3 regions of the Clostridium oceanicum genome follow, and region 1 is predicted to be linked to each of the others. Evidence: riboswitches for the same ligand, from Rfam matches in the RefSeq annotation. Region 1 holds a riboswitch; each other region holds the start of a gene.

What was found. Region 1 has a riboswitch for thiamine pyrophosphate ahead of thiD (bifunctional hydroxymethylpyrimidine kinase/phosphomethylpyrimidine kinase). Riboswitches for the same ligand answer to the same signal wherever they lie in the genome.
Region 2: linked by a shared signal. The riboswitch ahead of ABDZ71_RS00420 (thiamine phosphate synthase) and the one ahead of thiD (bifunctional hydroxymethylpyrimidine kinase/phosphomethylpyrimidine kinase) in region 1 are both predicted to bind thiamine pyrophosphate.
Region 3: linked by a shared signal. The riboswitch ahead of thiW (energy coupling factor transporter S component ThiW) and the one ahead of thiD (bifunctional hydroxymethylpyrimidine kinase/phosphomethylpyrimidine kinase) in region 1 are both predicted to bind thiamine pyrophosphate.

Annotation. Positions count from the first base shown of each region.
Region 1 is NZ_BAAACG010000008.1:716,415-719,727, reverse strand. Features, by position in the region: gene cytX (putative hydroxymethylpyrimidine transporter CytX) at 1-747, opposite strand, end outside; gene thiD (bifunctional hydroxymethylpyrimidine kinase/phosphomethylpyrimidine kinase) at 740-1,543, opposite strand; TPP riboswitch at 1,668-1,771, opposite strand; gene ABDZ71_RS09375 (D-alanine--D-alanine ligase) at 1,961-2,860, shown strand; gene pdxR (MocR-like pyridoxine biosynthesis transcription factor PdxR) at 2,977-3,313, shown strand, end outside.
Region 2 is NZ_BAAACG010000001.1:95,025-98,337, reverse strand. Features, by position in the region: gene ABDZ71_RS00435 (thiazole synthase) at 1-137, opposite strand, end outside; gene thiF (sulfur carrier protein ThiS adenylyltransferase ThiF) at 286-1,092, opposite strand; gene thiS (sulfur carrier protein ThiS) at 1,096-1,290, opposite strand; gene ABDZ71_RS00420 (thiamine phosphate synthase) at 1,372-1,977, opposite strand; TPP riboswitch at 2,292-2,394, opposite strand; gene ABDZ71_RS00415 (aminotransferase class III-fold pyridoxal phosphate-dependent enzyme) at 2,511-3,313, opposite strand, start outside.
Region 3 is NZ_BAAACG010000010.1:584,994-588,306, forward strand. Features, by position in the region: gene ABDZ71_RS13095 (NAD(P)-dependent oxidoreductase) at 1-404, shown strand, start outside; gene thiM (hydroxyethylthiazole kinase) at 514-1,311, opposite strand; gene thiW (energy coupling factor transporter S component ThiW) at 1,289-1,858, opposite strand; TPP riboswitch at 2,166-2,269, opposite strand; gene ABDZ71_RS13110 (HD-GYP domain-containing protein) at 2,485-3,313, opposite strand, start outside.

The sequences.
Region 1 (3,313 bases):
AACTAAACCACCTAGTATTCCAATGGAAGATATAAATTCAACAATATCTTTTCCAGTAAATATGGTTACAAAAAAACCAAACATAAACATTGCAGTACTGCCTATAAAGTAACCTAAAAAGCTAGAAAAAAGCACTCCTTTTTTACTAGTTCCATTCTTAGTAAAATCACCAATTACAGGTAACCAAGAAACAGGCATTGCAATTGAAAGTTCTAAAGCTGTAGTGAAATTTAAGTTTCCCCTAAGCTCTATAGATTTAGATAAATCTATTTTAGAAAACATAAATATACATAAAATTATTAATGAAATAACACAAATATCATTAACTTTTTTAGAATAATTAAAAAATGAGTAAGACCATATTATAACTATTACAGAAACAATCAGTAGGGATGTTTTGTAAGATATAGATAAAATAGGGCCAATAGCTCGTCCTCCTTGAATTATCATTATGGCAGACCAACCAAGAAGTTGCATTACATTTATAATAGAGACTATTTTTGCACCTAAAGAACCTAGGGAATTATGTATTGATTCCATAGCAGTACATTTATTAGAAAATGATATATATCCACCAAAAGACAATAATAATGTTCCTAATATGTGTCCAAGTATTATAGCTAAAAGTCCTTTAGAAATACCTAAAGGGGCTATAACAGAGCCTGTATATATTTCTGCTATAGAGATAGATGCTCCAATCCAAAGTAAAAACATAGATGGATTTTTTATTTTATTTGAGTTATTCAAAATCTACACCAGCTTCTTTATAAAGTTCAACTAAATGACCTACAGGGCCAACGCCTTTTCCTATTGAAAAAGAATTTTCTATAGCTTTTGTAATATAATCTTTTGATTTTTTAACAGCAGTTTCAATACTGTGATTTTTTGCTAAATATGAAGCTATAGATGAAGAAAGTGTACATCCTGTTCCATGAGTATTTTTTGTTTGGATTCTACTACCTTCTATTTTTATAAAATCTTTTCCAGTATATAAAATATCATTAGCATCATTACATCTGTGACCGCCTTTTATAAGAACATATTTTGGTCCCATCTTAGATATTTCTAAGGCAGCTTTTTTCATATCTTCTTCATCTTTTATTTTCATATCAGTTAATGTTTCTGCTTCTGGAATATTAGGGGTTACTACATCAGCTATAGAAATAAGTTCTTTTATTTTTTCTACAGCTTCAGGTTTTAATAAAAAGTAGCCACTTTTGGATATCATAACAGGGTCTACAACTATATTTTTAGCTTTGTATTCTTTAAGTAGGTTTGTTATAGTTTCAATTATTTCACTGTTTGAAACCATTCCTATTTTTACTGCATCTACATTTATATCATCAAAAATACATTTTATTTGAGCTTCTACAATTTTTTTATCAATGTCTTGTACATCAACCACTCCTAAAGTATTTTGAGCTGTTACTGCAGTTATTACACTCATACCAAATACGCCTAACGCGCTCATAGTTTTTAAATCCGCTTGTATACCTGCACCACCTGAGCTATCTGATCCAGCTATTGTTAAAACATTTTTCATATTAAGTACCTCCTAGTTTATGATTAAGTTTGAATTTTAGTTTATATCTTAAATTAAATCTTGTTATTTTTAATAAAAAAATGCCACTTGTAAGAAAAGCAGCATGGTTTTATTATATATAATATGTAGATATTATACTACTTCCCTTCGCCAGTATTATCTGGTATCAGGTTCAAAGGGTTAGAACTTATGCTCTTCTCAGCCAAATAGGCACCCCCGTAACAAAGGTATTTAATTTTACAATTATATTGTATACTTAAAAGATAACATTTTCAATATTTTAAGATTTATATGAAATATGAATTTAAACCACATTTGTACAAAAAAAGTTTAGTAGTGGTACTTTATTATATTTTATAAATGTATAAAATGAATTAAGAGGGTAATTAAATACCAGAGAGTATTGGAGGAGTATATATGAAAATAGGAGTAGTAATGGGAGGTATATCTTCAGAAAGAGAAATATCTTTAAATTCAGGTAAAGAGATAATGAAATATATAGATTCTGATAAATATGATGTAGTTCCTGTAGTTATAGATAAAAAAGAAGATATTGTAGAAAAATCAAAAGGTTTAGATTTTGCTTTTATAGCTCTTCATGGGAAATTTGGGGAAGATGGAGAAGTGCAATCAGTCCTTCAAACTTTAGACATACCTTATTCAGGATGTGGACCATTAACAAGTGGTATTTGTATGGATAAAGATGTTACAAAAAGAATGCTTAAAAGTGCAGATATTAATACAGCAGATTGGATTAATGTAACTAAAATAGATGAAATAGATTATGAAGCAGTAGAAAAAATGGGCTATCCAGTTTTTGTTAAACCTAATAGTGGAGGTTCTAGTGTAGCTACTAATTTAATAAAATCAAAAGAAGGTTTAAAAGAAGCTGTAGAGTTAGCATTAAAATATGATAAAGAAGTTATGATAGAACAATATATAAAAGGCGAAGAAATAACTTGTTGTATGTTAAATGAAAAGATGCTTCCAGTTATAGCTATAAAACCTAATGGAGAGTTCTTTGATTTAAAATGTAAATATGATGGAAGTTCAGAAGAAGTTATAGTAGATTTAGAGGAAAAACTTCATAAACAAGTAGAAAAAATGGCATTAGGTTGCTGGAAAGTATTAAAATGTGATGTTTATGTTAGAGTAGATATGATAGTTAAAGATTCTATTCCTTATGTACTAGAATTAAATACATTACCAGGAATGACTAAAAATAGTTTATTTCCTAAGAGTGCAAATGCAGTGAATATGTCTTTTTCAGATTTATTAGATGTTATGATACAAGATTCTTTAAAAGTAGAAAGATAATTTTTATGTAAAAATATATAGATATATAACTTTGAAAGGATTCTCTAAAAAATTAGAGAATCTTTTTTTATTGCACTAGTTTTTTATTTATGTGAAAATTAAAGAGAGGTGATTTAATGTTATTTGATATAAAACTGGACAAAAACTCCCCTGTTTATATACAAATAGGGAATTACATAAAATCTATGATATTAAATGGGATGATAAGAAAAGAAGAAAAATTACCTTCAACAAGAGAGCTATCTAATATGTTAAAGGTTAGTAGAAATACAATTATATATGCATATGAGTATCTTCAAGATGAAGGTCTTATATATACAAAAAGAGGAAAGGGGGCTTTTGTATGCGATGTAAGTATAAATTTGAAAAAAGATAACTGGAATATAAAATGGGATAGACTTATAAATGATTATGGTAAGTCTGCTGAAAAACTAGATATAATAAAGCATGAAG
Region 2 (3,313 bases), on a different contig from region 1:
CTTCTTAGAGCCATAGTTATAACCTGTGATTCTGATTTTTCTATAACCTCTGTTAACATTTTTTTATCTGGAAATTTTCCTGTACCAATAAATAATCTATTTTTAAGTTCTACTCCACCAATTTTAAAAATATCCATATAATCACCCTGTATAATGAATAATATGTAGTAAGTTCACTATACTTTTCCTTTCTTATTTTTTTATTTATGCCTCAAAAATTTATATATAATTTTAATTTAAATATTATATACATCTGTTAGTTAAATATAACAACTTAATTTTTATTTATGTTTCCTTTTGCCCCATTATTAACCTTAAAACCATATTAGCTTGATGATTAGCTGTAATAGAAACTCTTGGAGCCATAAGGCCTGACCCCTCTTTTGCTTCATTTACTTCATCACCAATTAAATAAAATCTATCATTTATTTTTTTAGTTTTTATAGTATTGCTAGAAAAATAACCTGCCATTCCAGATGCAGCAACTATTACTTTATCCTTTGTTTTTGTTAGAATTTCACTAACTAAAGAAGCCTTACATTTTGGACTATCAAAAGCTTCCACTATAATATCTACATTTTTAAATATATCTAATACATTATCTTCTGTTATATACTTATCTTTTATTTCTACTTTTACAAAAGGATTAATCTCTGAAATCATTTCTTTCATGGCTTCTGTTTTTTTCATTCCTAAATGCTTTATTAAATATTGTTGTCTATTTAGATTACTTGGTTCAACTACATCAAAATCTACTAAAACAAGTTTTCCTATACCGATTCTTGAAAGAGATACTGCAACATTTGATCCTAGCCCTCCAAGTCCTGCAATACCAACAGCCTCTTTTTTCAGCTTGTCATAAACTTTTGGAGTATGCCTAGAAACTAAAAGATGCTCAAGTTCTTCTTTACTTGGAATCTCACCTTTTTTTATTAAAACTACTTTATCATTTTCTTTTAAAACCTCATCTTTTTCTATGGGAAACCCATTTAAAATAACTACATCAGCATCTTTTTTAAATCTATTTTTTATATCAAAAATACTACTATTTTCTTTTACATAAAAACTTTTTTCATTTATAGATACTCTCATAGATTAACCACCACCTACAAAGCTTATTATTTCAATCTTATCTTCTTTATTAAGTAAAATATCACTATAGTTTTCTTTTGATATTATATTAAGATTAACTTCTACAACAACCTTGTCCATATTTAAATCTAATTTATCAAGAAGATTTTCAACAGTAATTCCTTCTTTGTAATCTATATTTTTACCATTAACTATCATATACCCTTCTCCTTTCTCTAAAAATTCAATATATTATGAATATTCAGTCTAGTTTCATTGCTAAGATAGTGTTATTTTTAACTATCTTACTTTTATTAAATTATTCTTTAATTTTTGAGCTGATTTAAAAGGATTTTCATCTGCCATAATATATGACATTACAGCTATTCCATCTGCTCCTTTTAAAATCACATCTTCTAAATTTTCATCATTTATACCACCTAACCCTATTAATGGTATAAATGTATTTTCTCTTATACTTTTTATAAAGTCTAACCCTCTAGGTTTTAATCCCTTTTTACAATCTGTCTTATATATGTGACTTGCAAGAAGATAACTTGCTCCATTTTTCTCTGCTAGTACTGCTTCTTCTAAACTATGAACTGAAACTCCAATCAAACCATTAAACTCAATATTTTTATTTATAAAGTTTTCAAAATTAGTATGAAAACCGTCTGCATTTATTTCTTTAGCCACATCAATATTTGAATTAATTATTATTTTCTTATTACTACCTTCAGTTTTATTTTTATTATCTATAACTTGTCTTAATTTATATGCTATAGGATACAGCTCATCAAATGATAAATCTTTTTCTCTTAATATAACAGTATCTACTCCTCCATCTATAGCTTTTCTTATAACAGTTTGTATATCACCTTCTTTTATAAGTTTTCTATTAGTTATAAGATATAATTCTTTACCTTCAGCATTTTCTACTGTTATTACCCCCTCTAAACATAAATCTTTAATTTTAAGTTTATTGTTTTTATTTACATAATACTAAAATATATTAATGATTTTTGATATATTAAATAATAAAAAGCTAAAACATGTATATCTATAAAATTTTTTACTTTGCTAAAAATTCTTATTTATTTTCAAAAATTTATACTAAAAAATATTAACCCATTAATAATCAAATAAATAATTTTATAGGCATATAAATAAAGAGCTCACCTAAAGGCAAGCTCTATTTATAACCAAATATAAAATTTACTTTAATTATAATAATGCTTTCCTACGCTAATATTAATTATTTCAGGTTCAAAGGATTCCGATAAAATCGATCTCAGCCATAACAAGGCACTCCTAGCAACTTTTTACTATATTTAATTTTATATTTATTTTAACTCTAAAAATTTTATTTGTAAATACTTTATATTAAATAATTACTTATGATTATTATTTTAGATATAATCTATATTAAATTCTAAAATTTATTTAAGTGTCTTTATTGCTTCATCAATCAAATTAAAAGCAAATAACAATTCTTCTTCTTCTACAATAAGAGGAGGGTGAAAAATAAGACAATTACCAGATCCTATTTTAAATGACAATCCTTTATTTAGACAATAATATAATATTTTTTCAGCAATACTATTATCTTTTTCTTTTGAAATTCTATCTTTTACAAATTCAAATGCAATCAAAAGTCCCTGTACTCTAAAATCCCCAATACATTCATGCTTATCATAAAGATTAGATAAACACCTCTTTGCAAACTCTGATTTCTTTTTACATTCAAAAACAAGTTTATTTTCATCAATATAATCTATGGTAGCACATATTGCTGCACAACCTAATGCTGGTTTTTCATGAGTATAATGACCTAATGATATATCCTCTGCTAAATCATATTTAGATTTTGTAAGTACTGCAGCTTGAGGAATAACTCCTCCCCCAAGACCTTTACCAAGTACAAGTATATCTGGTTCTACATTAAAGTTTTGGTGAACATAAAACTCTCCACTTCTTCCAATTGCTGTTGGTATTTCATCAAAAATCAAAAGTATTTTATTTTCATCACAAACTTTTCTTAATTTTTCAAAATAGCTCTTAGGGGGAACATGAATATCCGTTGCTCTGACTGGCTCAAGCAGTATAGCACCTATATCTCCTTCATTTTTAATTATATATTCTATATAGTTTATACAAAAGTCAGAAACTATTTCTTTTGATTCACTCTTTATAAAATTTCTGTATCCGTTATAGGGTATAGCTTTTATGCACCCCGGAATTA
Region 3 (3,313 bases), on a different contig from region 1:
TATACTACCACAATAGAAATAAAAGAAATGATGTTGATTATAAATATCTTTCAATAGATGTCCTTTTAAAAACTTGTGATGTTATAACAACTCATTTACCACGTAATACTGTTGTTATTGGTGATAAAGAATTTTCAGAATTTGGAAATGGTAAAATACTTGTAAATACAGGTCTGTCACCCTCTTTTGAACTTAGAGCTTTTGACAAATGGATAAAATGTAAAGGTAACTTTGCATTATTTGATATAAGTTCAACAACAGAAGAATTTAGAACTAAATATAAAGATTATCCTAATGTAATAATAAGTAATACTGTTTCTGGTTTTACTAAAAATGCACGAGAAAGATTAGCTCATAAGGTTATTTACAATTTAGAAAATGTTATTAAGTCAATTTCAGATTAAACTTTTAATAAATGCCTTACTAAAACCAATTAAATATATATTTTCCTATAAAAATAGTTTACCATCATACATTAATGGTAAACTATTATTCTGTAACTATATTTAAAAATTATCTTAATCTAAATTTTATTTTTTCCATTATTATATCATCAGAAATATTAAACATATTATCTAAAAGATCACATCTAAAACTTCCAGTACCTTTAGCATTCTTTGAAAGTTCACCACATATACCCATAAGAGCTACAGCTAAAACTGTACCTTGTAATATATCTAATGAAGAAATATAAGTAGCTATAAGGGATGTAAGCATACAACCTGTCCCTGTTATCATTGAAAGCATTTCACAGCCATTTTTTATTAAATATGTATAAGTTCCATCTGTTATTATATCTACTACTCCTGTTACTGCAATAACAGCTCCTGTTTCTATAGAAAATTTCTTTATCATTTCTATATTCTCATCAAAATTTTCCTCTGTTACAATATCTTTTTCTCCAACATCAATTCCTTTTGAATCATTTTTTATCCCACATATTGCTTTTATTTCGGACATATTTCCTTTTATAACAGTTGGATGACACTTTAAAATATACTTTTTTGCATATTGAAGTCTAAGTGTACTGCATCCAACACCTACAAGATCAATTACTTGTGGAATATTGTTTTCATAAGCTATTTTCCCAGAAATAAGCATAGATTCCATTCTAGTATCTGTTATATTTCCAAGATTAACTCCAAGCCCACTAGATTTAGAAGTAATTTCTGAAACTTCTAAAGGATGCTGGGCCATAATCGGTTTCCCCCCAACTGAAAGAACTATATTTGCACAATCATTTATTGATATAGGATTAGTTATACAATGTATTAATGGTTTTTTAGATTTAACACTCTCTTTTATTTCCAATAATTTGCTTATTATTGTTTTTTGGTCTATCATAAATTTTTGCCCCCAAACTCTTTTGAATTTTTTGAAGCATACCTATTCTACTTAAAGAACCTAGAAAAATAAATGCAATTGTTCCCCCTATAAGGGTAGCCATAATAAATGAAGGAACGTAAAACATCCATGTAAGTCCAGTTCTTCCCATTAATATAGCCATAACAGGGTATGAAACTATAGATCCTATTATACCAGTTCCTATAACTTCACCTATAACAGCAAAAATTATCTTTCCTTTAGATGCTCTATACAAAACTCCAGATAAAAATGCTCCAAAAACCGCTCCTGTTAGTGCAAGTGGTGGAATTCCCATAAAAAACATTCTTATAACACCAATTAATGTAGCACAAAGCAATGAATACCAAGGTCCAAGGATAACTGAACATACAATGTTTATAAGATGCGCCATAGGACATAGCCCTTCTACTCTAAGTATTGGAGAAATTATAACTCCCATAGCCACAAGCATTGCTAACATAAGTTTTTTTAATAAATTTGAATTTTGCCTCATAAAAAAATACCTCCTTAATAATATTTAAAATTCTACAAATCACATAGGAAATAAATACCATTAATAAGATATAGTTTTAGTACAATAAAATAGCAATTTCCTATATGAAATATCATATCAGACGGTCGAAGCTCAAAAGCTTCCTCTCACCTTGAAACACAAGTTCCCTCGCTATTTAATTGTGTTTTGCCATAAAAACTCAAGGCGCTCCCCTTTAGTTTTTAATATATAAAGTTTTAAAGCATAAAAAATAGGATACACGGAATAATGCGTATCCTATATATACTCTAAAACTTTATAAGCTGCTAGTATAAATATATTATTTCCTTACGCCGGCATTATCCGAATCAAGTTATGGGTCGAAGCATAAACTTCCTCTCAGCCTTAAATAAAGCTCCCCTTTTAAAAAATTATACCATATAAAAAATTTTTATACAATATTTCCTTAAATGCTGAATTTCCTAATACTATATTAATTTATTTTCAACTTATAATATAACTTGCATGAGTTAATTTATCATACTATTAAAATTAATTTAAACTAAATATATTTAATTGGTTAGTTTTAAAAATTTAACAAATTCCTTTTAAATAATCTAAATATAAGGTTAAAATAGCATAATACTTTATACTACATCTGTTATATTTATATTCTTTGTAGTCTTTAAATCAATAAAGTCAGAACCTATTGTTAATAAAGGCCTATCTATATTGTCTATATCAATTTTTATTATTTTTGCAATTTTACCATTACTTAGCTTAACTTTTTCTCCTATATAACAATTAATAATTCCTTCAATAAATTTATTTACATACTTATAATCTAATTTGTTTACACTTTGATTTTTTATTATTTTAAGTGCTTCAAAAGAAGTCCTTGTTTTTTTATAAACTAAACTTGATGTCATGGTATCAAATTCATCTGCAATAGCAACTATTTTAGCAAAATCATGGATTTTTTCACCTTTAATTTTTAAAGGATATCCTGTTCCATCACATCTTTCATGATGCATAAGTATTCCCATCAAAATCGATTCATCTATATTATGTATATTTTTTGCTATTTCATATCCAACAACTGCATGAGTTTTAACTTCACTAAACTCATCATCTGTTAATATTCTTCTTTTATTTAAAACTTCCTTATCTATTTTTATTTTACCTATGTCATGGAGAAATCCAGTATAACTTAAATATAATAATTGTTCTTTAGAAAAGCCTAACCATTTTCCTAACATGTAGCTTAATATTCCTACATTTACACAATGTTTATATAAACATTCATCTTCTTTTCTATAATCCATAATACTTTTAAGAATAATACTATAATCTTTCATCTCTTCCAAAACATATTCTTGAATATTTTTAAATTCTAATATACTTATTTTTGAATTTGAATCAAGCTTTTCATATATGTTTTTAAGATTTTTATGAACTTGTAACAATATTTCTTTT